One region of the Thalassospira sp. A3_1 genome, then DNA from elsewhere that is predicted to be linked to it. Evidence: riboswitches for the same ligand, from Rfam matches in the RefSeq annotation. Region 1 holds a riboswitch; the other holds the start of a gene.
The links. Region 1 has a riboswitch for thiamine pyrophosphate ahead of thiC (phosphomethylpyrimidine synthase ThiC). Riboswitches for the same ligand answer to the same signal wherever they lie in the genome.
Positions count from the first base shown of each region.

Region 1 (6,084 bases):
GTCAATAACCTGCTGCGCACCGCCTCGGAAACCTATCTTGCCGGGATTCTCGGATACGAGGATCGCCCGCTGGTCAGTTGCGATTATCTGAACGATCCCAGATCTTCGATCATTGATGCCGGATCAACCATGGTGATCGACAAACGGCAGGTCAAAATCCTCGCCTGGTATGACAATGAATGGGGCTATGTCTGCCGGATGGTTGATCTCGCCGCCAAGGTCGCGCAAAGCCTGTAGGGTTCTTTTTCATGTCATCCGCCATTCGCAACTATGCCCTTGTCACATCCGCCTATTGGGGTTTCACCCTGACGGACGGGGCTTTGCGCATGCTGGTCCTGCTGCATTTCAATGATCTGGGATATTCGGCCTTTGAAATCGCCCTTCTGTTTGTCCTTTATGAATGTGCCGGGATCGTCACCAATCTGGTTGGCGGCTGGCTGGCACAGGCGCGCGGCCTGCGCTTTACCCTGTTTGCCGGCCTGATCACCCAGATCGCGGCCCTTTCCGCCCTGTCCCTGACCAATGAAAACTGGCTGCCATGGATATCGGTTGCCTATGTCATGGGCCTGCAGGCCGCATCGGGTGTCGCCAAGGATCTCACCAAAATGTCGAGCAAGTCGGCGATCAGGGTTCTGGTGCCCGAAAATGCAAACGGCGCGCTGTTTCGCTGGGTCGCCCTTCTGACCGGATCGAAAAACGCGCTTAAAGGGGCCGGGTTTTTCATGGGGGGCGCACTTCTGGCGTGGCTTGGCTTTGGCGGGGCGTTGCTTGCCATGGCAACCGGACTGACCATCATCCTGATTGCGGTTGCGCTTTCCATCGGTCCGGAAATGGCCGCCCCCGCCAACAAGGCAAAACCCAAATTCCGCGAAGTCTTTTCCAGAGATCGCAAGATCAATGTGCTCTCGGCCGCCCGCATGTTCCTGTTCGGGTCGCGCGATATCTGGTTTGTCGTCGGGCTTCCGGTCTTTCTGGTGACGCACCTTGGATGGGGCCATATCGAGGTCGGCACCTATATGGCGCTTTGGGTGATCGGTTATGGCTTCATCCAGACGATTGCGCCGAAAATCCTGCGCGCAGGCACACGCACCCCCAATGGCAACCCCGATGGTCAAAGTGCGCGTCTGTGGATTTTCGCCCTGATCATCGTAACGGCGGGCATTGCGGCTGCCGTGCAGTTTGATATCTCGCCCGAAATCGCCGTTCTGGGCGGTTTGATGGTCTTCGGACTGGTCTTTGCGGTCAATTCGTCACTGCATTCCTATCTGATCCTTGCCTATGCCGATGGGGACAGGGTCGCGATGAATGTCGGGTTCTATTATATGTCCAATGCCGTCGGGCGACTGACCGGCACCATCCTGTCGGGACTGTCCTATATGTATGGGGGTCTGGTCGGCTGTCTGGTGGTCTCGGCGGCGTTCCTTCTGATCGGCTGGATAATCAGTTTTGGCCTGCCAAAACACCAATCAGCAACGTCTTAGCGGCTGCATTAGAAAAAAGTTATCTCGCAGATGCGGGATAAATCGCTGAAAAGACTCAGTTTCCGATTTCACTTAAATTTAATCCGATAAAAAACAGTGACAAAACACAGGATGTAGGGGTACGATTCCAAAGTACGGTCAAGAACTGGACCGAAGGAGGGGTTCCCGAGTGACGCGAGAGCACGTTGTAAAACGGAATTTTTCGCCCCCCGGATCGCAGATGCAACATGCTGCTGCGAACGGCGGAGAACCCACCCGCCACTTCCATCGCAAGATGAAAATTGAATGCGCGCCTTTCCATGATGGAATGGCGCGTTTTGCTTTATTGGCACAATTGATGAGGTGACTTATGGGTAAGCGCGCAGCACGCCGTCGTAGCCGTCCGCAGCAGGCAGATACCAACGTTCACGAGCTGTTTGACGGTGACAAGTCAAACTGGCATCCCCTGAACGGTCAGGGTGACGCCCCCCAGAACGGCCAACGCGATCAAAGCTTCCGCCGCCACATTCGCCCCAAAAGCGAAAATCAGGCGGCCCTGATGGAAGCAATCGACGCCTTCAACCTCATCCTTGCACTCGGCCCGGCTGGAACCGGGAAAACCTTTATCGCAGTTTCCAAAGCCGTCGAAGCCCTTGATAACGGCGAAATCGGCCGCATCGTTCTGGCCCGTCCCGCGGTCGAGGCCGGGGAAAATATCGGCTTCCTGCCCGGCGACGTCGAAGCCAAAATGGCCCCCTACCTTCGCCCGCTTTATGACGCGCTCAATGACCGCCTCGGCGCCAAACGCCTGCGGCAGTATCTGTCGGACGGCACGATTGAAATCGCACCAATCGGCTATATGCGTGGCCGCACGCTCAACAATGCCTTCGTCGTAATAGACGAGGCGCAGAACTGCACCTATGGGCAGCTCAAGATGCTGGTCACCCGCCTTGGCTGGAATTCAACCATGATCCTGACCGGCGACCCGGATCAGACCGACCTTCTGCCGGAAATGTCCGGTCTGTCTGAAATGTCGGACCGTCTTGAAAATGTCGAAGACATCGCCTGCGTCAAACTCGTGGACAAGGACATCGTCCGTCATCCGCTGGTCGCCAGCATGCTGACCGTCCTTTAACCTTTCGGCACGGCAAACTAAAAGAAGAAGGCGGGTCCGTCACCGGGCCCGCCATTTTCGTGGTTTAATCGCCTTGATCAAGCGTCATGTAAAGATCACCGCCGTCACGGTATTTCTCCGCCATCGCTGCCATACCTTCCTTCTGCACATCGGCCCGGATTTCATGCGATATCCGCATCGAACAGAATTTCGGTCCGCACATCGAACAGAAATGCGCGACCTTGTGCGCCTCTTTTGGCAGGGTTTCATCGTGGAAGGACCGCGCCGTTTCCGGGTCCAGCGACAGGTTGAACTGATCTTCCCAGCGGAATTCAAACCGCGCACGCGAAAGCGCATCATCGCGTGCCTTCGCCGCCGGGTGCCCCTTGGCAAGATCAGCGGCGTGGGCCGCGATCTTATAGGTAATCACCCCGGTCTTAACATCATCCCGGTCCGGCAGGCCCAGATGTTCCTTGGGCGTCACGTAACACAGCATCGCCGTCCCGAACCAGCCGATCATCGCCGCCCCGATCCCCGATGTAATGTGATCATAACCCGGCGCAACATCGGTGGTTAGCGGCCCAAGCGTATAAAACGGCGCTTCGCCGCAAATCGACAACTGCTTATCCATGTTTTCACGGATCTTATGCATCGGTACATGGCCCGGCCCCTCGATCATCACCTGGCAATCGTGACCCCATGCGATACGGGTCAATTCACCAAGCGTTTCGAGTTCGGCAAACTGTGCGGCATCATTGGCATCGGCAATTGATCCCGGCCGCAATCCATCGCCCAGCGAAAAGGAGACGTCATAGGCCCGGCAGATGTCGCAAATCTCGGCGAAATTCTCATACAGGAAACTTTCCCGATGATGATGCAGGCACCATTTCGCCATGATCGACCCACCGCGCGAAACGATGCCGGTCACCCGATCCACGGTTAACGGGATGTGATGTAACCGCAATCCGGCATGGATGGTGAAATAATCCACCCCCTGTTCGGCCTGCTCGATCAATGTGTCGCGGAATATTTCCCATGTCAGGTCCTCGGCAATACCGCCGACCTTTTCCAGCGCCTGATAGATCGGAACCGTCCCGATGGGCACGGGCGAATTGCGGATGATCCAGTCGCGGATATTGTGGATATTGCGCCCGGTCGACAGATCCATGACCGTATCTGCCCCCCATCGCGTCGCCCAGACCATCTTTTCGACCTCTTCAGCCATTGATGATGTCACCGCCGAATTGCCGATATTGGCGTTGATCTTCACCAGGAAATTCCGCCCGATGATCATCGGTTCGGCTTCGGGATGGTTGATATTGGCCGGGATGATCGCCCGCCCCCGTGCAATTTCATCCCGCACAAATTCGGGCGTTACATTATCGGGGATCACCGCGCCGAATGCCTCGCCGTCGCGCTTGGCATTGGCCCGCATTTCCGCCCGGCCCAGATTTTCACGGATCGCGACATATTCCATTTCTGCGGTAATGATCCCGGCCCGGGCATAGGCCAGCTGTGTTACCGCCCGCCCGCCAATCGCGCGCAACGGTGCATGACGTTGCGGAAATACCGGAACCGCATGACTTTCACTTCCGACAAAGCCGTTATCTTCGGGTTTGATATCGCGCCCGGCATATCGTTCGGTATCGGAACGCACCGCGATCCAGCTTCGGCGCAGTCTTGGCAAACCCTTGGCAATATCAATCGTGACATCCGGGTCGGTATAAGGCCCCGACGGGTCATAAACCTTGATCGGTGGTTCGCCCGCCGTGGGATGCACCGCAATTTCGCGCATCGGCACGCGAATATCGGGAAAGTGCGATCCGGCAATGTGGATTTTGCGCGATGCGGGCAATGCCCCGGTTGTGACATCGCTGGTGATATCGGTTTTGGTAGATGGAACAGACATAAAAGGCCCCTTTGCAATCAAGGCAATGGAGACCCAGTTCTGCGAGAGGCTGCTGATGAAAAATGCCGACCGGTAATGAGTAGACCGCCATGACAAAAAGGGCGCACCCCATATGTCAAAACAGGTAAATATGCCGACATCCGCACCATCCCTACGCCAGTATGAACTGGATCAGGTTCAAAGGGTCACTGCGCTGCAAAGCCAGCAGTTTCTCAGCCCCTTGTCGGGGCTCCCCAGGTGATCAATTGCAGGGTTACAAGTTATGCGGGTAATGTCAATTGTTGGAAAACACCCGACACCCGAAACCTAGCGACCCGTCGCCAGCTCGCCATTTGACGCCGGAATACTGTCCTGACCGGCCTTGCGCGCCCGGCCCGTATGCCAGAATTCCGGGTCTTCGGTATAACCGCTAAACTCGTCGAGATGGATGTCTTCGGGCGGTTCGGGATGGATCGTGATATCCAGATCGGGATATTCCGCCCGGATGCTGTCCATCACCTGATGGCAGATGGTGTGCGATTCCCGCATCAGCATCCCGCCATCCATGATCAGTTCGATCTCGGCAAAGCGATGCACGCCTGATGAACGGGTGCGCAGACGGTGAATGCCGATCACCGATGCGTTTTTCATCGTCAGTTCGATGATCCGCTGGCTGTCCGATTCCGGCAATTCGGCATCCATAAGAACCGTAACCGACTGCCGCCCGACCTTGACCGCGGACGCAACAAGGAAGATCGCAACAATCCCGCCAATCACCGGGTCAGCCCACAGGAAGCCCGACATCCCCATCATCAATGCGACGATGACGGCAACATTGGCAAGGATATCGCTGGTATATTGCAGGGAATCGGCCTCGACCGCGACGGAACCCGACATGCGCGCCGCCTTTCGTTGCAGCAGCACCAGCCCAAATGTCATCACCAGCGACACGACCATCAGCCACACACCCTCCGTCGCGAAACGAAGCGGTTGCGGCTCGAAGACGCGTGATGCGGCCTCGGCCACCACGAATATCGCGGCACCGATCATGAAGGCACACTGGAAAAGCCCCGCCAGCGGTTCAGCCTTGCCATGACCAAACCGGTGGTCATGGTCTGCCGGACGCCATGCACTGCGGACCGCCATGAAGTTGACGACAGCGGTACCGACATCAAGCATACTGTCAACCATCGAGGATAACAGACTGACCGAATCGGTCAGGAACCACCCGACCGCCTTGATCGCAATCAGCGTCGCAGCAATGACAATAGAGGCCGTCGTTGCCCGACGTGCCCACATTTCCCTTTGCGCGATGTCAATGACAGGACATTGACTCATGTTCTACAGACCTTTGGTCTTCAATTTCCGCTCGCTGATTGCGGTTTTATATCGTGAATTGGCGTAATATGTAATGACTATTGCCATATTTTGACCGTCGCCTGTGCAGCAAATAGCGCATATTTGATATTCCGCAAGGTTTTCAAACCTGATCGAAGCGACTATATCAGCCCCGCAGGCGGATAAGAGCAAACAACAGGCCCACTTATGATTGTTGAAATCGGACATTATGCCCTGGTGCTGTCACTCGTGGTGGCATTGGCACAGTCGACCATCCCGTTCAT
Region 1 is NZ_JAGHQQ010000002.1:98,137-104,220, reverse strand. Features, by position in the region: gene J7395_RS07465 (ArsJ-associated glyceraldehyde-3-phosphate dehydrogenase) at 1-237, shown strand, start outside; gene arsJ (organoarsenical effux MFS transporter ArsJ) at 249-1,481, shown strand; gene J7395_RS07455 (PhoH family protein) at 1,831-2,595, shown strand; gene thiC (phosphomethylpyrimidine synthase ThiC) at 2,660-4,483, opposite strand; TPP riboswitch at 4,614-4,729, opposite strand; gene J7395_RS07445 (cation diffusion facilitator family transporter) at 4,790-5,800, opposite strand; gene J7395_RS07440 (heme lyase CcmF/NrfE family subunit) at 6,008-6,084, shown strand, end outside.

Region 2 (6,084 bases), on a different contig from region 1:
CCGAGGATCGCCAAACATTCGAAAGCCTTCTGGCGGGTGCCGATATCCTGCTGCACGGCTATCGCCCCGATGCCCTGCCCGGCCTTGGTTATGACGCGGACGAACTTCGCCGCATCAATCCCGGCCTGATCGATGTCACACTCTGCGCCTATGGCTGGACCGGCCCGTGGGCCAAGCGGCGTGGTTTTGATAGTTTGGTGCAAATGAGCTGCGGCATCGCCGATTTCGGCATGAAACAGGCCGATGCGCCAAAACCAACGCCTCTTCCGGTTCAGGCCCTTGACCACGCCACCGGCTACCTGATGGCGGCAAGCACCATCCACGCCCTGCACCTGCGCAGCCAGACCGGCCAGATCACCACCGCCCGCCATTCGCTCGCCCGCACCGCCCATCTGCTCTGCCAGACCGCACAACCGACCCGAACCCAAACCATCGCCCCCGAAACCGAAAACGACATCGACCCGCATCTCGAAACCACAAGCTGGGGCAAGGCCAGGCGCATTCGGTTCCCGGCCACGATTGACGGCGTCGCACACGCTTGGGATCACCCGGCAGGCAAACTTCGAACGGCCGATCCGGTGTGGTGATGCCGCTCCAAACGAAATCCGGACGGACGCAGCGGCAAAACACACAGCCACAAACCGGACGACCCGCAGCCAGAAAGCCCGAATAAATCCCGGGCTTTCGCAAGCCCCTCCAGCAGACAGCCTTCGGGTGGCTGCCCTCACCTGTCCACCATCGACGGGGCATGGCCCGATGCTGCTCGATGCTGGCACTGTTGCCTCTTCCGGTGCCTCTTCCGGCAAATCCTCCACGGCAACTTCCGGTGATGCGGGACTTCTGGCAACGCTGGACAAACCTCGCGCTTCCACCAGCCAACAGACGTCCCAAAGCCTCGCCACCCACTCCGGCCCCTTTCAGCAACCCCACGATCACGAAGCCCGGACGAACCTGAAGCCCTCGCCATCCTCCCCAACAGACGATCCGCAAACGCCTTCAGCCTCGCTGCCCGCTCCGACTACCTCCGCCAATGGCATGACCACCGAAGCCCGGACAAATCTCGGGCCTCCAGCAACCTCGCCAACTCACACCCCACGGAACACCCACCGGCTCGTCACCCGCTCCGGCTGCGGCGACAACCTGCTCCCCCGACGTTCAGACACACCTCGGGCCGCCGCCAGCCCCGCCAACCGATGGTCCACAGACGGCCCAAAGGCTCACTGCCCATTTCGGGCTCTTTCGACGATGCCATGACCACCGACCACCGACCACCGACCACCGATGCCGGAACAAAACTCGGGCCTCCAGCAACCCTCGCCAACGGCCTCTCATCGGGCTCTCTGCCGCCTCGACGCACCTCCGGCCACGGCGGCAACCTGCCACCACGGCGTCCAGACACACCTCGGGCTGCTGCCATTTTCACCAGCAGACGGTTTTCGGGCGCACTGCCCCCAGCCTGTCCACCACCGACGGGCCGCAATCCGATGCCGCCACGACTGCCATTGCTGCCTCTTTCGGCAAATCCGGGGTCCGTTCCCCGACAAGACGCACCTCTCCCGTCATGACAAACAAGCGTATCAAAAGCGTATTAGAACCGGCGCGGAACGCCGCCGTAATGGCTCCGCCATCCGCCGCCCCATATCCTGCGGACTACTCCGCCGCCCTGCCTCAATCCTTGCCGCTGCATCCTGATCCCCTTTTTGATCCGGCCCCAAACGCAAAAACCCGCAGAGCCTGTAAGGCTTTGCGGGTTTCGGTCCGGGTGCATTTCTCCCGTTGACTTTGTCTTTATGCCACAAACAAAAGAACAAATCAAGAACTTTTTCCAATGCTTGACGTCCCGCCATGATCTGCGCATAGTCCCGTCATCTCCAGGGGGGCCGATCGTGAATCGGCTGAGAGGTTCGGTGTTGCCGGACGACCCTTTGAACCTGAACCGGTTAAGACCGGCGTAGGAAGGATCGCATGCGCAAGACAGAACCAGTGCCGAAACCGGCAACATCCCCAAATCCCCCCGTCATGCCGGGCAATACGACGCCGTTTGATATTCATCTGCGCGGTGGTCGCGTGGCCTTTAACGGCGACGATATTTTCCATGATCTTGATCTGACCCTGCCCGCCAGCAGCATCACCTGTCTGCTGGGCCCATCGGGTGTCGGCAAAAGCACATTGTTGCGCTATCTCGCCGGGCTGGTCGATGGCGAGGCGGGTGGAGATATCGCCTGCTCGGATGGCAGGCCACTTTTGGGCCGGGTTGCCTATATGGCGCAGCAGGATTTGCTTCTACCGTGGCGCAGTGTGCGGGAAAATGTCGTTCTGGGCGCGGTGCTTCGCAATGAGCGCCCCGATCTTGCACGCGCCGATGCGCTGATTGCCAAGGTCGGGCTATCGGATGCCGCCCACCTGCGCCCGGCCGAACTTTCCGGCGGCATGAAGCAGCGTGCCGCCCTTGCCCGCACCCTGATGGAAGATCGCCCGGTTGTCCTGATGGACGAACCGTTTTCCGCCCTTGATTCGCTTAACCGCATGCGCCTTCAGGACCTCGCCGCACGGGTATTGCGCGGCAAAACGGTTTTGCTGGTCACCCATGATCCGCTCGAAGCGCTTCGGATTGGGGATCGCGTTCATGTCCTGCGCGGCACCCCGGCGGTCCTGAGCGACGCCATGCTTCCGGCGGGTAGCATCCCGCGTGATATCACCGATCCGGAAATACTCCGCCATCAGGCCGAACTCCTCCGTCAGCTTGGCGCCACCGCCGAGGAACTCAACCGGGCGGAGGGAACGGCATGACGAAGACATCCCGCACCCCGTTTACCGAACGGCGTCTGCTGAAACTTGCCCGGCCTTTCATCATCATCGCCGCCCTGATCGCGACATGGCAGATTGTTGTGACCGTGACCGGCGCGCCGAAATATATGCTACCCGCGCCCTATGAAGTCTGGCTAACCCTGATCAAGCGTCATGACGTGTTGCTTGACCATGCCAGATACACGATTGCCGAAACCGTGATCGGGCTTTTTGCCGGGGCGGCACTGGGCGCCTTGGCGGCCCTTCCGATGGCGCTTTTTGCACCCGTGCGGTTCTGGCTGATGCCGATCCTGCTGGTGTCGCAGGCGATCCCGTTTTTTGCGCTGGCGCCTCTTCTGGTATTATGGCTTGGCTTTGGTCTGGGCTCAAAAATCGCCATGGCGGCCCTGATCATTTTCTTCCCCGTCACGGTCGCGTTTTTTGACGGGTTATCACGCACCGAACCGGGCTTCCTTGACCTTGCCCGCACCATGGGTGCCAGCCGCTGGCGATTGCTGACCCATGTGCGCCTGCCCGCCGCATTGCCTTCATTTGCCTCGGGCTTTCGGGTCGCAACCGCGGTTGCCCCCATCGGGGCCGTGATCGGCGAGTGGGTCGGATCAAGTCATGGCCTTGGCTATCTGATGCTGCATGCCAATGCACGGGTTCAGATCGATATGGTCTTTGCCTGCCTTCTGATCCTGTGTGCCTTTTCAATCACGCAATATTTCCTTGTCGACCGGGCGTTACGTGCGGCCTTGCCCTGGCAACCCGACAGCCTGAAACCGGCAAAATAAACCGAATTCCCCGCGAAAACCGCGGGGCAGAACATCACAAATATATCCGATATCCGATAGGAGGTTCATCCATGTCACGCCTGAAATCCATGATCACCGCGGCCACGATTGGCGCGGTTGCGATGGGAATGACCAGCCCGGCCTTTGCCACCGACAAGCTCACCATTCTTCTCGACTGGTTTGTTAATCCCGATCACGCACCGCTGATCGTCGCCAAGGAAAAGGGCTTTTTTGCCAAACATGATCTGGATGTCGAGCTGATCGAACCGGCCGATCCATCCGCCCCGCCACGTCTTGTTGCCGCCGGTCAGGGTGACGTTGCCGTCAATTATCAGCCACAGCTTCACGTGCAGGCTGCCGAGGGCCTACCACTGACCCGGATCGGCACGCTGGTCGCAACCCCGCTCAATAGCCTGATTGTGCTCAAAGACGGCCCGATCAAGGAAATCGCCGATCTTAAAGGCAAGAAAATCGGCTATTCGCTGGCCGGGTTTGAAGATGCGCTGCTTGGCACGATGCTGGGAAAATATGGCGTTTCGATTGATGATGTCGAACTGGTGAATGTCAATTTCTCGCTCTCGCCATCGCTGTATTCCGGGCAGGTCGATGCCATCATTGGCGGCTATCGCAATTTCGAACTTAACCAGATGGAAATCGAAGGCAAGCCGGGCAAGGCTTTCTATGTCGAGGAAGAAGGCGTTCCGCCCTATGACGAGCTGATCCTGACGGTGCGCAACGACAAAACCGATGATCCGCGCTTTGCGCGCATGCTGGCCGCCCTTGAAGAAGGCGTGCAGTATCTGGTGAACCATCCCGATGACAGCTGGCAGGCCTTTATCGCCGCCTATCCAAACCTCGATGACGAACTCAACATCAAGGCGTGGGCCGATACGCTGCCGCGCTTTGCCCTGCGTCCGGCCGCGATTGACCGGACCCGCTATGCCCGCTTTGCCACCTATCTCAAGGATCAGGGTATTATCGAAACCATTCCGGCACTTGATAGCTACGTGACCGTGATCGAATAATCTGCCCGAACCTTCCCCCCGCGGCACCTGATTTCTCCGGTGATGTTTTGCCGGTCAGAAGCAGGTGTCGTCATGAAGGCCGGAACCCGCCCCGGTTCCGGCCTTTTCTTTGTCCCAATCCTGACAGCGGTCCCACTTGCACAATTCCCGATCCGCGACACATTGATAGGATCAAAACAATAATCAGCCGATCAGGGGATTTGACCACGTGACGAATGATAACCGACCGCCACATCACACAGATTCCGGATTTGAAAACCGCTATCCCCTGCCCGATCTGGTCAAACGGTCATTCTGGCGTTTTATGAAACGGCGTTATTTCGGTGCTGAAAACTGGCCGAAAGCCAAACATCAGCGCGGCAAAATCCCGACCGAGGCGCCAAATCTGGATGCCATCCACAATCCGGACCCGGCACGCCTGCAAGTTACCTGGATCGGCCATGCAACAGTTCTGGTGCAATATGGCGGGCTTAATATCCTGACCGATCCGGTCTTTGCCAAACGGGCATCGCCGTTCCGCCATCTTGGCCCCGCACGCTACAGCCAGCCGGGATTGCAGATTGATGAACTGCCCAAGCTTGATCTGGTGTTGCTGTCGCATAATCATTACGACCATTTCGACGTTGCCAGCCTGCGAAAAATTGGCAATGCGCCGCGCTATATCCTGCCGCTGAAAAACGGTGCGCTGCTTGAAACCGCCGGGATCCGCCCGGATCGCTATGACGAACTCGACTGGGATCAAAGCCTTTCGCACGGGGATTTGAAAATCACCCATGTGCCAAGCAATCACTGGTCAGCACGCACCACCAAGGACCGCAAGGAAATGCTTTGGGGCGGGTACATCCTTGAATTCGCCGACGGCTATCGTTTCTATTTCGTCGGTGATACCGGCTGGAACGAACGGCTTTTTGCCGAAATGGGCGAACAATATGGCGGGATCGATTTTGGCCTGATCCCGATCGGGGCCTATGAACCCAGCGATTTCATGCGTCATGCCCACACCAACCCCGAAGAAGCCGTTCAAATCATGCAGGTGATGGGTGTCAAACAGGCGCTTGCCATTCATTGGGGCACGTTCGTCCTGACCGCCGAGCCGGTTGACGAACCGCCATTGCGGCTGGCATCGGCGCGCAGGGACGCTGGCATTGCCGACAATGATTTCATTGCAGCCCCCGTTGGGGCAACACGCTTCTTTCCCGGCAAAATCAGCCATCCGATAAACGCGGATAACGAAACGGAAGCAGCCCAGTAAAAAGATGAAGACCGGCAACGTGCAGATCGTTGCCGGTCTTTGTTAGCCGCAAAGCGCGGTCACAATGTTTGGGAGAACTGCAAACGCGTTTTCGGCTATGCGAATTGATTAGTGGTTGTGCTCGCCCCCTGCGGTGAATGACAGGGTTGCGAAATGCTGGATCAGGTCCGCATCCGCATTGTTTTCAAGCGACACAGAATGTTTGACCGCAATCACATTAAGC
Region 2 is NZ_JAGHQQ010000006.1:172,873-178,956, reverse strand. Features, by position in the region: gene J7395_RS20235 (CoA transferase) at 1-587, shown strand, start outside; TPP riboswitch at 1,864-1,975, shown strand; gene J7395_RS20230 (ABC transporter ATP-binding protein) at 1,966-2,790, shown strand; gene J7395_RS20225 (ABC transporter permease) at 2,787-3,584, shown strand; gene J7395_RS20220 (ABC transporter substrate-binding protein) at 3,656-4,609, shown strand; gene J7395_RS20215 (MBL fold metallo-hydrolase) at 4,818-5,861, shown strand; gene J7395_RS20210 (DUF4198 domain-containing protein) at 5,970-6,084, opposite strand, start outside.
Region 2: it holds a riboswitch for thiamine pyrophosphate, as region 1 does, so the genes downstream of both, J7395_RS20230 (ABC transporter ATP-binding protein) here and thiC (phosphomethylpyrimidine synthase ThiC) in region 1, are expected to answer to the same signal.